One region of the Stenotrophomonas sp. 01N47 genome, then DNA from elsewhere that is predicted to be linked to it. Evidence: predicted binding sites of a transcription regulator. Region 1 holds the regulator's gene; each other region holds the start of a gene.
What was found. The regulator HrcA, encoded in region 1, represses chaperone genes, less so after heat shock. The targets are predictions, from matches to a motif close to TTNGCACTCNNNNNNNNNGAGTGCNAA.

Region 1 (3,927 bases):
ATGCGCTTGACGTCCAGGCCGGCGATGCGGCCAGCGTCCTTGGTTGCCTGGCGCTGGCTGTCGTTGAAGTAGGCCGGCACGGTGATGACCGCTTCGGTGACCTTCTCACCGAGGAAGTCCTCGGCGGTCTTCTTCATCTTCTCCAGCACCTTGGCCGAGATTTCCTGCGGTGCCATCTTCTTGGCATCGCTGGTGGCCACCCAGGCATCGCCATTGTCATGGGCCAGGATGCTGTACGGGACGTGAGCGATGTCCTTCTGCACTTCGGCGTCGGTGAACTTGCGGCCGATCAGGCGCTTCACCGCGTAGAAGGTGTTCTTCGGGTTGGTCACGGCCTGGCGCTTGGCCGAGGCACCGACCAGGACTTCGCCGTCCTTGGTGTAGGCGACGATCGACGGGGTGGTGCGATCGCCTTCCGAATTTTCGATGACGCGGGCCTTGCCGCCGTCCATGATCGCCACGCACGAGTTGGTGGTGCCGAGGTCGATACCAATGATCTTGCCCATGGGGGAGACTCCTTGAAGGATGTTGTTTTTGTCAGTCCGGCCGTTCGGCCGGTGGATGAATGGGATGTGGGGGAGGCTCGTGGAACATTCAAGCCATCCCCCGAACGCTGTGTTTCCGTTCGCCCAACACGTTCAGCGTCGGTCGTGCCGATGCCCCGGTCGCGGCGGGAAAACCCGCGCCAGGCCAGGCCCGGCGCCCGCGGTCAATCGGCGGCAACCACCACCAGCGCCGGCCGCAGCAGGCGCTCGTTGAGCAGGTAGCCCTTCTGGAACACGGTCACCACGGTGCCCGGGGCGGCGCCGGGGGCAGCGACCTGGCTGATCGCCTGGTGGTGTTCCGGGTTGAACGGCTGCCCGGTCGGGTCCAGCAGCACCAGGCCGTTGTCACCAGCGACCTTCAACAGCTGCTTGTAGGTCAGCTCCAGGCCCTCGCGAAGCGGGTGGGCATCGTCACCGGCGGCCTTGAGGCCGGCATCGAGGCTGTCGAATACCGGCAGCAGTTCGCCCAGCAGCTTCTCGTTGGCGAACTTGCGCGCCTGTTCGATGTCGCGGGCCACGCGCTTGCGCTGGTTGTCGAGGTCGGCGCGCTCACGCAGCGCTTCGGCCTTGACCTGCTCCACTTCGGCACGGAGCTGTTCGATCTGTTCGTTGACGCCCTCGGCGGCAGCTGCGTCGGCGGCGGCCTGCTGGGCGGCGATGTCTGGCTGATCTTGATTCATGTCTGGGTCCCTGGCGGTCACTCTCCGCCTCCACCCACCCTAGTGTGGGCGGGATGCTGCGTTTCAAGCGTCCGATGCACCCGGAGTTCGCCCGCCCGGCGAAAAGGCCGCGCCGAGCACATCGGCGGTGGCCTGGACCAGCGGAATCATCCGGTCGTAGGCCATCCGCTTCGGCCCGATCACGCCCAGCACGCCCAGTACCTGGCCGTTGGCGGTGTACGGCGCGGTGACCAGCGAGACGCCCTGCAGGGGTACCACGCCGGTTTCCTCGCCGATGAAGATGCGCACGCCGGGGGCCTGGATGGTCCGCTCCAGCAGCTGCAGGATCTCGCGCTTGCTGGAAAACAGCTCGAACAGCTCGCGCAGGCGCTCCAGGTCGGACAGGTCCTGCACCCCCATCAGACGCGTCTGGCCGGCCACCAGCATGTCGTCGGCCGGCGGCTGCAAGGCCTGCTCGGCCAGCTCGACGCTGTGCGCCAGCACCTGTTCCAGCTCGGAACGGGCGTCGCGCAGCTCCAGCAGCAGGCGGGTACGGATCTCGGCCAGGGGCAGCCCGGCAAAGTGGGCATTGAGGTAGTTGGCCACCTGCTCCAGCTGCCCCGGTGCGAAGTCCTGGCGCGTCTCGATCACCCGGTTCTGCACTTCATTGTCGGCAAACACCAGGATCGCCAGCACCCGGCGCCCGTCCAGCGCCACGAAATCGATCTGGCGGAAGGCGAACTGCTCGCGGCGCGGCGCGCTGACCACGCCAACGAAGTGGCTCATCGCCGACAGCAGCTCCGACGCACTGCCGAGCAGCGCCTGGGTACTGCCGCCTCCGGCCAGCTCCTGACGCAGTCGGGCCAGCTCCCCTTCGCCCGGCGGCTGCATCTGCAACAGGCTGTCGACGAACACCCGGTAGCCATGCGCAGTCGGAATCCGGCCCGCCGACGTATGCGGCGAGGCCAGCAGGCCCAGGTCTTCCAGGTCACCGAGGATGTTGCGGATGGTGGCCGGACTGACCTCCAGGCCGGCCACGCGCGCCAGCGTCTGCGAACCCACGGGCTCGCCATCCTGGATGTAGCGCGCGATCAGCGTGCGCAGCAGGTGCCGCGCGCGCGGGGCAAGTTGGTCGGGAGAACCGTGCATGGAATCAACCTGTGAGACAGGGACATTAGATAATGGCGACGCATCCCCTTGGCAAGTCATTGGACGACCCCGCTGCGCGTGCTAGCGTTGCGCGGCTGCAGACACCCCCTTACCCATGCTCAGACATCTTTCAATCAAGGATTTCGCCGTCGTCCGCGCCACCGAACTGGAGTTCGGGCCGGGCATGACCGTGATTTCAGGCGAGACCGGCGCGGGCAAGTCGCTGATGGTCGACGCTCTGGGCTTCCTGTCCGGCCTGCGCGCCGACAGCGGCGTGGTCCGCCATGGCGCGGCCCGGGCCGAACTGTCGGCCGAATTCGCGCTGGACCAGCTGCAGGCCGCCCGCCAGTGGCTGGCCAGCAATGAGCTGGACGATGAAGACCAATGCCAGCTGCGCCGCGTGATCCGCGCCGACGGCGGCTCGCGCTCGTGGATCAACGGCCGCCCGGTCACCTTGGCGCAGCTGGCCGACCTCGCCGGCCTGCTGGTGGAAATCCATGGCCAGCATGAGCAGCAGGCCCTGCTGACGCGCCCGTCGCAGCTGGCCCTGCTGGACGCCTATGCCCGCAACGAAAGCGAACGCCGCCAGGTGCGCCGCGCTGCCGCCACCTGGCAGGCGCTGGTCGATGAATCCCTCGCACTGTCGCAACAGGGCGACGTGAGTGACCGCATCGGCTTCCTCGAACATCAGCTGCGCGAACTGGACCGTGAGGATCTGGAGCCGGAGTCGATCACCGCGCTCGGCGCCAGCCATCGCCGTCAGGCGCATGCCAGCGCCCTGTTGGCCGCCTGCCAGGCAGCTTCGGACCAGCTCAACGGCGACGAAGGCCACTCGGCGCTGGATCTGCTGCAGCAGGTGCGGCATGAACTGGCCAGGGTGGCCGAACATGACCCGCGGCTGGGCGACGTCGATGCCCTGATCGACAGCGCTTCCATCCAGCTGCACGAGGCCCTGGCCCTGCTCGACCGGGTGCATGACGATCTGGACGCCGATCCGGACCAGTTCGAGGAGAACGAGCGCCGCCTCGGCCGCCTGCACGACCTGGCCCGCAAGCACCGCGTGCCGATGGATGAGCTGGGTGCGCAGCGTGAGCGCATGCACGCCGAAGTGGAACAGCTGCGCGGCGCCGACGAGCGCCTGCAGCGTCTGGCCGGCGAAATTGAGAAGGCCGCAGCGGCCTGGCGTGTCGAGGCTGCAGCACTGACCACCAGCCGTCGCACCGCTGCTGCCGAGCTGTCGGCCACCACCACCGGCATCATCGCCGAGCTGGGCATGGGCGGCGGCCAGTTCCTGATCGAGCTGGAGCCGCAGGACAACGGCAAGCCGGACCCGCAGGGCGCCGAGCGCGTCGAGTTCCTGGTGGCAGCCAATGCGGGCCAGCCACCGCGTGCGCTGCGCAAGGTCGCTTCCGGTGGCGAGCTGTCACGTATTTCGCTGGCCATCGAAGTGGCCGCGCTCGACCTGGATGCAGTGCCGACCATGGTGTTCGACGAAGTCGACTCCGGCATCGGTGGCGCGGTGGCCGATATCGTCGGCCAGAAGCTGCGCGCCCTCGGCGAAAAGCGCCAGGTAT
Region 2 (3,927 bases), on a different contig from region 1:
GGCTGGTGACCGGTCACTTCCTCCGCCAGACCCGCCCGACAGACACCTGAGACCGGCATGCAACCGCAAGCGCTGAAGCACCTTGAAGGGCCCGCGACGCGGGTGATGGTGGTTGACGGTTCCAAACTGGTACGCAAGCTGATTGCCGACGTCCTGCAGCGCGATCTGCCGGGCGTGGAGGTGATCGGCTGCGACAGCATCGAAGACGCACAGCATGCGCTGGCGCAGGGCCCGGTCGATCTGGTCACCACCTCGTTGACCCTGCGCGATGGCGACGGCCTGGCGCTGGCGCGGATGGTGCGCGAAGCGGCAGGGCAGGCCTATGTGCCGGTGATCGTGGTCTCCGGCGACGCCCAGCAGCACCTGGAGCAGCGCCGCTTCACCGAGTACGTCACCGACTATTTCGACAAATCGCTGGGCCACGAGGCCCTTGCGACGTTCGTGCGCGGCTACGTGCAGCCGCAGACCATTCCCGGCGCGACCATCCTCTACATCGAGGACAGCCGGGTGGTGGCCGAGGCCACCAAGCGCATGCTCGAGCGCCAGCAGCTCAACGTGATGCATGTGGTCAGCGCCGAAGAAGCGTTCACCCTGCTGACCGCCGAATCGCTGGGGCGCAGCCGCCATCGCATCGACCTGGTGCTGACCGATGTGACCCTGAAGGGAGAGCTGAGCGGCCGCGACGTGGTGCAGCGCGTGCGCGTGGACTTCGGCTACGGCAAGCGCCGCCTGCCGGTGCTGGTGATGACCGGCGATGGCAATCCGCACAACCAGACCGGCCTGCTGCAGGCTGGCGCCAACGACCTGGTGCTGAAGCCGATCGAAGAGCGCCTGCTGATCACCAAGGTGCTGTTCCAGCTGCGGCTGGCCCGACTGAATGATGGACCCCTGTTGCGATGATCGATGAAGTAGTGGACACCCCGGCGATCCAGCTGGAACCGAGCTGGAAACAGCGTGTGGGCGATTACCTGCTGCAGCCGCAGATGCGCGAGCTGTCCAGCTTCCTGCGGCAGCGCAAGGCCAGCGGTGCGGCGGTGTTCCCGCCCGGCCCGCAGATCTTCGCCGCCTTCGATGCCACCCCGTTCGATCAGGTGAAAGTGGTCATCCTCGGCCAGGACCCGTACCACGGCCGTGGGCAGGCCCATGGTCTGAGCTTCTCGGTGCAGCCGGGCGTGCCGGTGCCGCCGTCGTTGTTGAACATCTACAAGGAAATCGAGGGTGACCTCGGTATTGGCCGTCCGGACCATGGCTGCCTGATTCCCTGGGCACAGCGCGGCGTGCTGCTGCTCAACGCGGTGCTGACGGTGGAAGAGGGCAAGGCCGGTGCCCACCAGGGGCGCGGATGGGAAGGCTTCACCGACCATGTGGTGGATGTGTTGAACCGTGAGCGCGAGGGCCTGGTGTTCATGCTCTGGGGCGCCTACGCGCAGCAGAAGGGCAAGGTGATCGATACCGGCCGCCATCGCGTGCTGAAAGCCCCGCATCCGTCGCCGCTGTCGGCCCACCGCGGGTTCCTCGGCTGTCGCCATTTCTCGATGGCCAACGAGTACCTGCAGCGCCGTGGCCAGGCGCCGATCGACTGGTCGCTGCCGCCGCGGGCGATGCTGTCGCCATCGGGCTGAACGGCGGGCAACGCTGCCCGGTATTGAATGGGCGAAACCGCCACCTGTTCAGCTCCCTTTGACCCCGAATGGCCGTGTTTTCTGGGCTAGTGGGTTGAATTCCAAGGGATTGTGTATCCCGAAAAGCGCGCTCGCCACTGTCATCAAATCGCGTTACGGTAGGGCTCTGTTTGGGACCAGTGTTTCATCAGTGGAATGCTGGAACTTTTTCCTCCTTTAGCAGTCCAAATCCCAGACTGCTAAGATGGGTGCCTATGAGCCAGAACACCTCTACTGCCCTTGTGGCAAACAATCTGCCGATTCCCAGTGCGCTCGGTTCGCTGGACGCCTATATCGGTGCCGTGCACCAGATCCCGGTGCTGTCGGTCGATAACGAACAGGACCTGGCCCGTCGCTTCCGCGACGGCAACGATCTGGACGCTGCCCGTGAGCTGGTGCATTCGCACCTGCGCTTCGTGGTGCACGTGGCCCGCGGTTACAACGGCTACGGCCTCGCGCTGGGCGACCTGATCCAGGAAGGCAACATCGGCCTGATGAAGGCGGTCAAGCGCTTCGACCCCGACATGGGCGTGCGCCTGGTGTCCTTCGCCGTGCATTGGATCCGTGCCGAGATGCACGAGTTCATCCTGAAGAACTGGCGCATCGTGAAGGTCGCCACGACCAAGGCGCAGCGCAAGCTGTTCTTCAACCTGCGCAAGTCGAAGAAGCGCCTGGGCTGGATGAACGCCGCCGAAGTCACCGCGGTGGCCAAGGACCTGAACGTGTCCGAGCGCGAGGTGCTTGAAATGGAATCGCGCCTGTCCGGCCGCGATATCGGTTTCGATGCGCCGACCGATGAAGACAACGACCACGCGCCGCCGTCGCCGGCTGCGTATCTGGTGGCCAATGACGAAGATCCGTCGATGGCCTACGAGCGCGAGGACAGCGAAGACAACCAGATGCAGCTGCTGCGCGAAGGCCTGGCGGAACTGGATGCGCGTTCGCGCGACATCATCCGCCGCCGTTGGCTGGATGCGGACAGCAAGGTGACGCTGCAGGAACTGGCGGACGAGTACGGCGTATCGGCCGAGCGTATCCGCCAGGTCGAAGCGAACGCGCTGAAGAAGATGAAGGCGCTGTTCACCGCTTGAGGCGATGAAGCGTTTGAGTAATGGAAAGGCCCGGCATTGCCGGGCCTTTGCTTTTTCCGAGGTATTCAATCCACGCATGGCGTGGATCTACTTCGCGATCCAGTAGATCCACGCCATGCGTGGATCAGCGCGGTCTTAGTTTTCGCGTGCGATCGCCCGCCAGCCGATGTCACTGCGGTGGAACTCGTTGGCCCAGGTCACCTTCGCCACACCCGCATACGCGTTCGCCTGCGCGTCGCGCACGCTGTCGCCCAACGCCGCCACGCACAGCACGCGGCCACCGGCGCTGAGCACCTGGCCCTGCGCATCCAGCGTCGTTCCTGCATGGAACACCTTGGCCTTTGCCGGCACTTCATCCAGGCCGGAGATCACCTCGCCGGTGATTGGCGTTTCCGGGTAAGGCTTGGCTGCCAGCACCACGCCGAGCGACGGGCGCGGATCCCATTGCGCTTCCACCTGGTCCAGGCGGCCATCGATCGCCGCTTCCACCAGCTCCACCAGGTCCGACTGCAGGCGCAGCATCACCGGCTGGGTTTCCGGGTCGCCGAAACGCACGTTGAACTCGATCACCTTCGGCGCGCCGCTGGCATCGATCATCAGGCCCGCGTAGAGGAAACCAGTGAACGGTATGCCATCGGCGATCATGCCCTGCACGGTCGGGTTCACCACCTCGCGCATCACCCGGGCATGCACTTCAGGTGTCACCACCGGGGCCGGCGAGTACGCACCCATGCCGCCGGTGTTCGGACCGGTGTCGCCGTCGCCGACGCGCTTGTGATCCTGCGAGGTGGCCATCGGCAGTGCATGCACGCCATCGACCATCGAAATGAAGCTGGCCTCCTCACCGTCGAGGAATTCCTCGATCACCACGCGCGCGCCGGCATCGCCGAAGGCGTTGCCCGAAAGCATGTCGCGCACCGCGTCTTCGGCTTCGGCGAGGGTCATCGCCACGATCACACCCTTGCCGGCGGCCAGGCCGTCGGCTTTGACCACGATCGGCGCGCCCTTCTCGCGCAGGTAGGCCAGTGCCGCGTCCACCTCGGTGTGCACCGAATAGAACGCGGTGGGGATGTTGTGGCGTGCCAGGAAGTCCTTGGCGTAGGCCTTGCTGCCTTCCAGCTGCGCGGCTGCCGCCGTCGGCCCGAAGATGCGCAGTCCGGCGGCGCGGAAACGGT
Region 3 (3,927 bases), on a different contig from region 1:
GATCTTGCTGCGGTCGTCGGTCAGTTCCAGGTCTGGTTCGGACTGGCCGGTGGCCGCATCCTTGCCCCCTTCGTAGCGGATGGCCATGTACATCACCGCGCGTGCCATGTCGCCCTTGCGTGCACCCCACACTTCAAAAGTGCCAGCGTTGCCATCCGGCGTACGTACCCAGTTCGAATTGCCCGGATAGCCGCCGCTGCCGCCGCCCTGGCCGTTGTTGGCCTCGGTGGCACGCTCGCCGCAGTTGGCGTCGCACTTGCCGAACGGCTTGTTGCCGCGGTCGGCGTTCCACTGTGCGTCGGTCAGGTACAGCATGTGGGTGTCGGTATAGGGCGCATACGGCAGGCCCTTGTCGCCGGTGGTGCTGGCAAAGCCCAGCGAGTTCGGCCAGGTGTGCTCGCGGTTGTACTTCAGGCCGCCGCCACTGCCTGCACGGTCGGTCACCTTGGTGTAGCTGCGGTTGCGATAGGCGTCGAGGATCCGGCCACTGTTGTTCGGATCTTCGTCGGCGATCTCCAGGATGGTCCAGGTGCTGGTGCCCGAGCCACTGTACGGATACGCAGTGTGGCCCTTGATGGTGGCGTGCAGCGAGCAGCGCAGCTGGCTGGGGCTGCTGGTGTTGACCTTGGAGTAATAACCCGCCGGGCCGCCGGGATTGCCCGGATCCGGATTGCCGGTGGTGGTGGCCACGGTGAAGGCGATGCGGCTGTCGGTCGCCGGACGGGCACCCTGTGCGTCGGTGATGCGTGCAGCACGGATGTCGAAGCGGCAGGCTTCACCGGCCACCAGCGCGGTGTTGGTCGACAGCTTCACACTCTTGCCGCTGGCCGGCCAGGTCAGCGGCACGCTGCCGGAGGTGCCGCAGGTCAGTGCGAAGGCGCCGCTGGCGAGGTTGACCGTCTCGCTGAACACCACTTCCAGGTCGGCGGCGGCAGGGAAGGTGCTGCTGCCCTGTGCCGGCGTGGTGGTGGATACCGACGGCGGCGTGTTCGGGCCCGGGGTGCCACCGCCACTGAAGGTCTGGTTGTTGTTGCAGCTGCCGAAGGTCTGCCTGGCCGATTCGGCCCAGGTGAAGTGCGCGTACTGGCTGCCGCTGCCGGTCAGCTGCAGCGAGGTGCCCGCAGCGGTGCTGTTGGTTTCGGCAACGGGAATGTTCTGGCTGGTCATGCCGGCGGCGGGGCCGGCGGAGGCGGTGATCGCGCCCTCGTAGCTGAGGAACTGGACCACCTTGCCGCTGGCGTCGACCAGGGCGATGCCGTCGTTGGGACCGTTCTGCAGGCCGTTGGTGGGGTAGGTGACCACGGCCAAGGAGGCGCTGCCGCAGCTGGCCGCGGTTCCGGCCGGTACCGCGTTGTTGGCGTAGACCGTGGCGGCCGACGGATTGCTGCCGTTGTAGAGGTAAAGGCGGTAGCCGGACAGATCCTCGCCGGCGGTAGCGACCACTTCGATGGCTTCGCCGACGTCACCGGCAGCGGTGCTGTCGTCGTAGTGCAGTTCGTTGATGAAGACCTCGGCCTGGGCCGGCGCGGCAGCCAGGGCCAGCAGGCAGGCGGCGGCGAGCGGGGACAGCAATCGCATCGACTACTCCTTGTGATTGGGAATGCCGGGCCACCCTAAAGCCGATCCGGTGACACTTTGCCGTTAATGAACGCCAGATATCTGACAGTGCGACGGCGGTCACCAAATGGCGGCCAATTCCCCCTTGGCTTGCCGCGACGCATCCCTATAAAGGCGTCCGCGCAGGGATGGAGTGCCGCCGGGCCGCCGGGAAAAATTTCGGGGGCGGGCCTTGAAAGGCCTGCGGAGGTCTCCATCTCTGTCGTGCTCCCGACCTGTCGGGCTTTTTCACGCGCGTTGCTGGCAGTCGCCTGGTGCGAGTGCTAACATCGCCGGACTTTTTCAGACCAATCAATAACTTAAGAGGTCCCACATGAGCATCAAGCCGCTGCACGACCGCGTTGTGGTCAAGCCGATCGAAGCCGACGAAGTTTCCGCCGGTGGCATCCTGATCCCGGACTCCGCCAAGGAAAAGTCCACCAAGGGTGAAGTCGTGGCCGTGGGCCCGGGCAAGCCGCTGGACAACGGCAACGTGCGCGCTCCGTCGCTGAAGGTCGGTGACAAGGTCATCTACGGCCAGTACGCCGGCAGCTCGTACAAGAGCGAAGGCGTCGAGTACAAGGTCCTGCGCGAAGACGACGTGCTCGCCGTCATCGGCTGAGTGTCAGCGCGACCTGCTTCAGTTACACCCCATTTCCGCTAAAAGCAGCCGGGCTCCGCTCGGCTCTACACAGAGGTAAACGCAATGGCTGCCAAGGATATTCGTTTCGGTGAAGACGCCCGTTCGCGCATGGTGCGCGGCGTCAACGTTCTCGCCAATGCCGTCAAGGCCACCCTGGGCCCGAAGGGCCGCAACGTCGTGCTCGAGAAGAGCTTCGGCGCCCCGACCATCACCAAGGACGGCGTGTCCGTCGCCAAGGAAATCGAACTGGCTGACAAGTTCGAGAACATGGGCGCGCAGATGGTGAAGGAAGTCGCCTCGCGTACCAACGACGACGCCGGCGACGGCACCACCACCGCCACCGTGCTGGCCCAGGCCCTGATCCGCGAAGGCGCCAAGGCCGTTGCTGCCGGCATGAACCCGATGGACCTCAAGCGCGGTATCGACAAGGCCGTCGTGGCTGCCGTCGCCGAGCTGAAGAACATCTCCAAGCCGACCGCTGACGACAAGGCCATTGCCCAGGTCGGCACGATCTCGGCCAACTCGGACGAGTCGATCGGCCAGATCATCGCCAACGCGATGAAGGAAGTCGGCAAGGAAGGCGTGATCACCGTTGAAGAAGGCTCGGGCCTGGACAACGAGCTGGACGTGGTCAAGGGCATGCAGTTCGACCGCGGCTACCTGTCCCCGTACTTCATCAACAACCAGCAGTCGCAGACCGCTGACCTGGATGACCCGTACATCCTGCTGCACGACAAGAAGATCTCCAACGTCCGTGACCTGCTGCCGGTGCTGGAAGGCGTCGCCAAGGCCGGCAAGCCGCTGCTGATCGTTGCCGAGGAAGTCGAAGGCGAAGCGCTGGCGACCCTGGTGGTCAACACCATCCGCGGCATCGTCAAGGTCGTGGCCGTCAAGGCTCCGGGCTTCGGCGACCGTCGCAAGGCGATGCTGGAAGACATGGCCGTGCTGACTGGCGGCACCGTGATCTCCGAGGAAGTCGGCCTGTCGCTGGAAAAGGCCACCATCAAGGACCTGGGCCGCGCCAAGAAGGTGCAGGTTTCCAAGGAAAACACCACCATCATCGATGGCGTGGGTGACAAGGCTGCGGTCGATTCGCGCGTTGCGCAGATCAAGACCCAGATCGAAGACACCTCCTCGGACTACGACCGCGAGAAGCTGCAGGAGCGCGTGGCCAAGCTGGCCGGTGGCGTGGCAGTGATCAAGGTCGGCGCTTCGACCGAAATCGAAATGAAGGAAAAGAAGGATCGCGTCGACGACGCCCTGCACGCGACCCGTGCGGCCGTTGAAGAAGGCGTGGTTCCGGGCGGCGGCGTTGCCCTGGTCCGTGCGGTCTCCGCACTGGCTGGCCTGAAGGGTGCCAACGAAGACCAGAACCACGGCATCCAGATCGCCCTGCGTGCGATGGAAGCCCCGCTGCGCGAAATCGTTGCCAATGCCGGTGAAGAGCCGTCGGTCATCGTCAACAAGGTCAAGGAAGGCACCGGCAGCTTCGGCTACAACGCCGCCACCGGCGAGTTCGGCGACATGCTGCAGTTCGGCATCCTGGACCCGACCAAGGTGACCCGTTCGGCGCTGCAGAACGCAGCCTCGATCGCTGGCCTGATGATCACCACCGAAGCCATGGTTGCCGACGCTCCGAAGAAGGACGAGCCGGCCATGGGTGGCGCCGGTGGCATGGGCGGCATGGG

Region 2: rpoH (RNA polymerase sigma factor RpoH) is a predicted target of HrcA. The motif match lies at 1,839-1,865, and genes of this name have one in related genera.
Region 3: AC1DKR_RS13935 (co-chaperone GroES) is a predicted target of HrcA. The motif match lies at 1,858-1,884, and genes of this name have one in related genera.

Annotation. Positions count from the first base shown of each region.
Region 1 covers NZ_JBFTQU010000005.1:332,259-336,185, forward strand. Annotated here, with positions in the region: gene dnaK (molecular chaperone DnaK) at 1-506, opposite strand, end outside; gene grpE (nucleotide exchange factor GrpE) at 710-1,225, opposite strand; gene hrcA (heat-inducible transcriptional repressor HrcA) at 1,289-2,353, opposite strand; gene recN (DNA repair protein RecN) at 2,469-3,927, shown strand, end outside.
Region 2 covers NZ_JBFTQU010000006.1:127,425-131,351, reverse strand. Annotated here, with positions in the region: gene ftsX (permease-like cell division protein FtsX) at 1-50, shown strand, start outside; gene AC1DKR_RS14130 (response regulator) at 58-900, shown strand; gene ung (uracil-DNA glycosylase) at 897-1,622, shown strand; gene rpoH (RNA polymerase sigma factor RpoH) at 1,877-2,752, shown strand; gene purD (phosphoribosylamine--glycine ligase) at 2,888-3,927, opposite strand, start outside.
Region 3 covers NZ_JBFTQU010000006.1:88,904-92,830, reverse strand. Annotated here, with positions in the region: gene AC1DKR_RS13940 (endonuclease) at 1-1,578, opposite strand, end outside; gene AC1DKR_RS13935 (co-chaperone GroES) at 1,931-2,218, shown strand; gene groL (chaperonin GroEL) at 2,303-3,927, shown strand, end outside.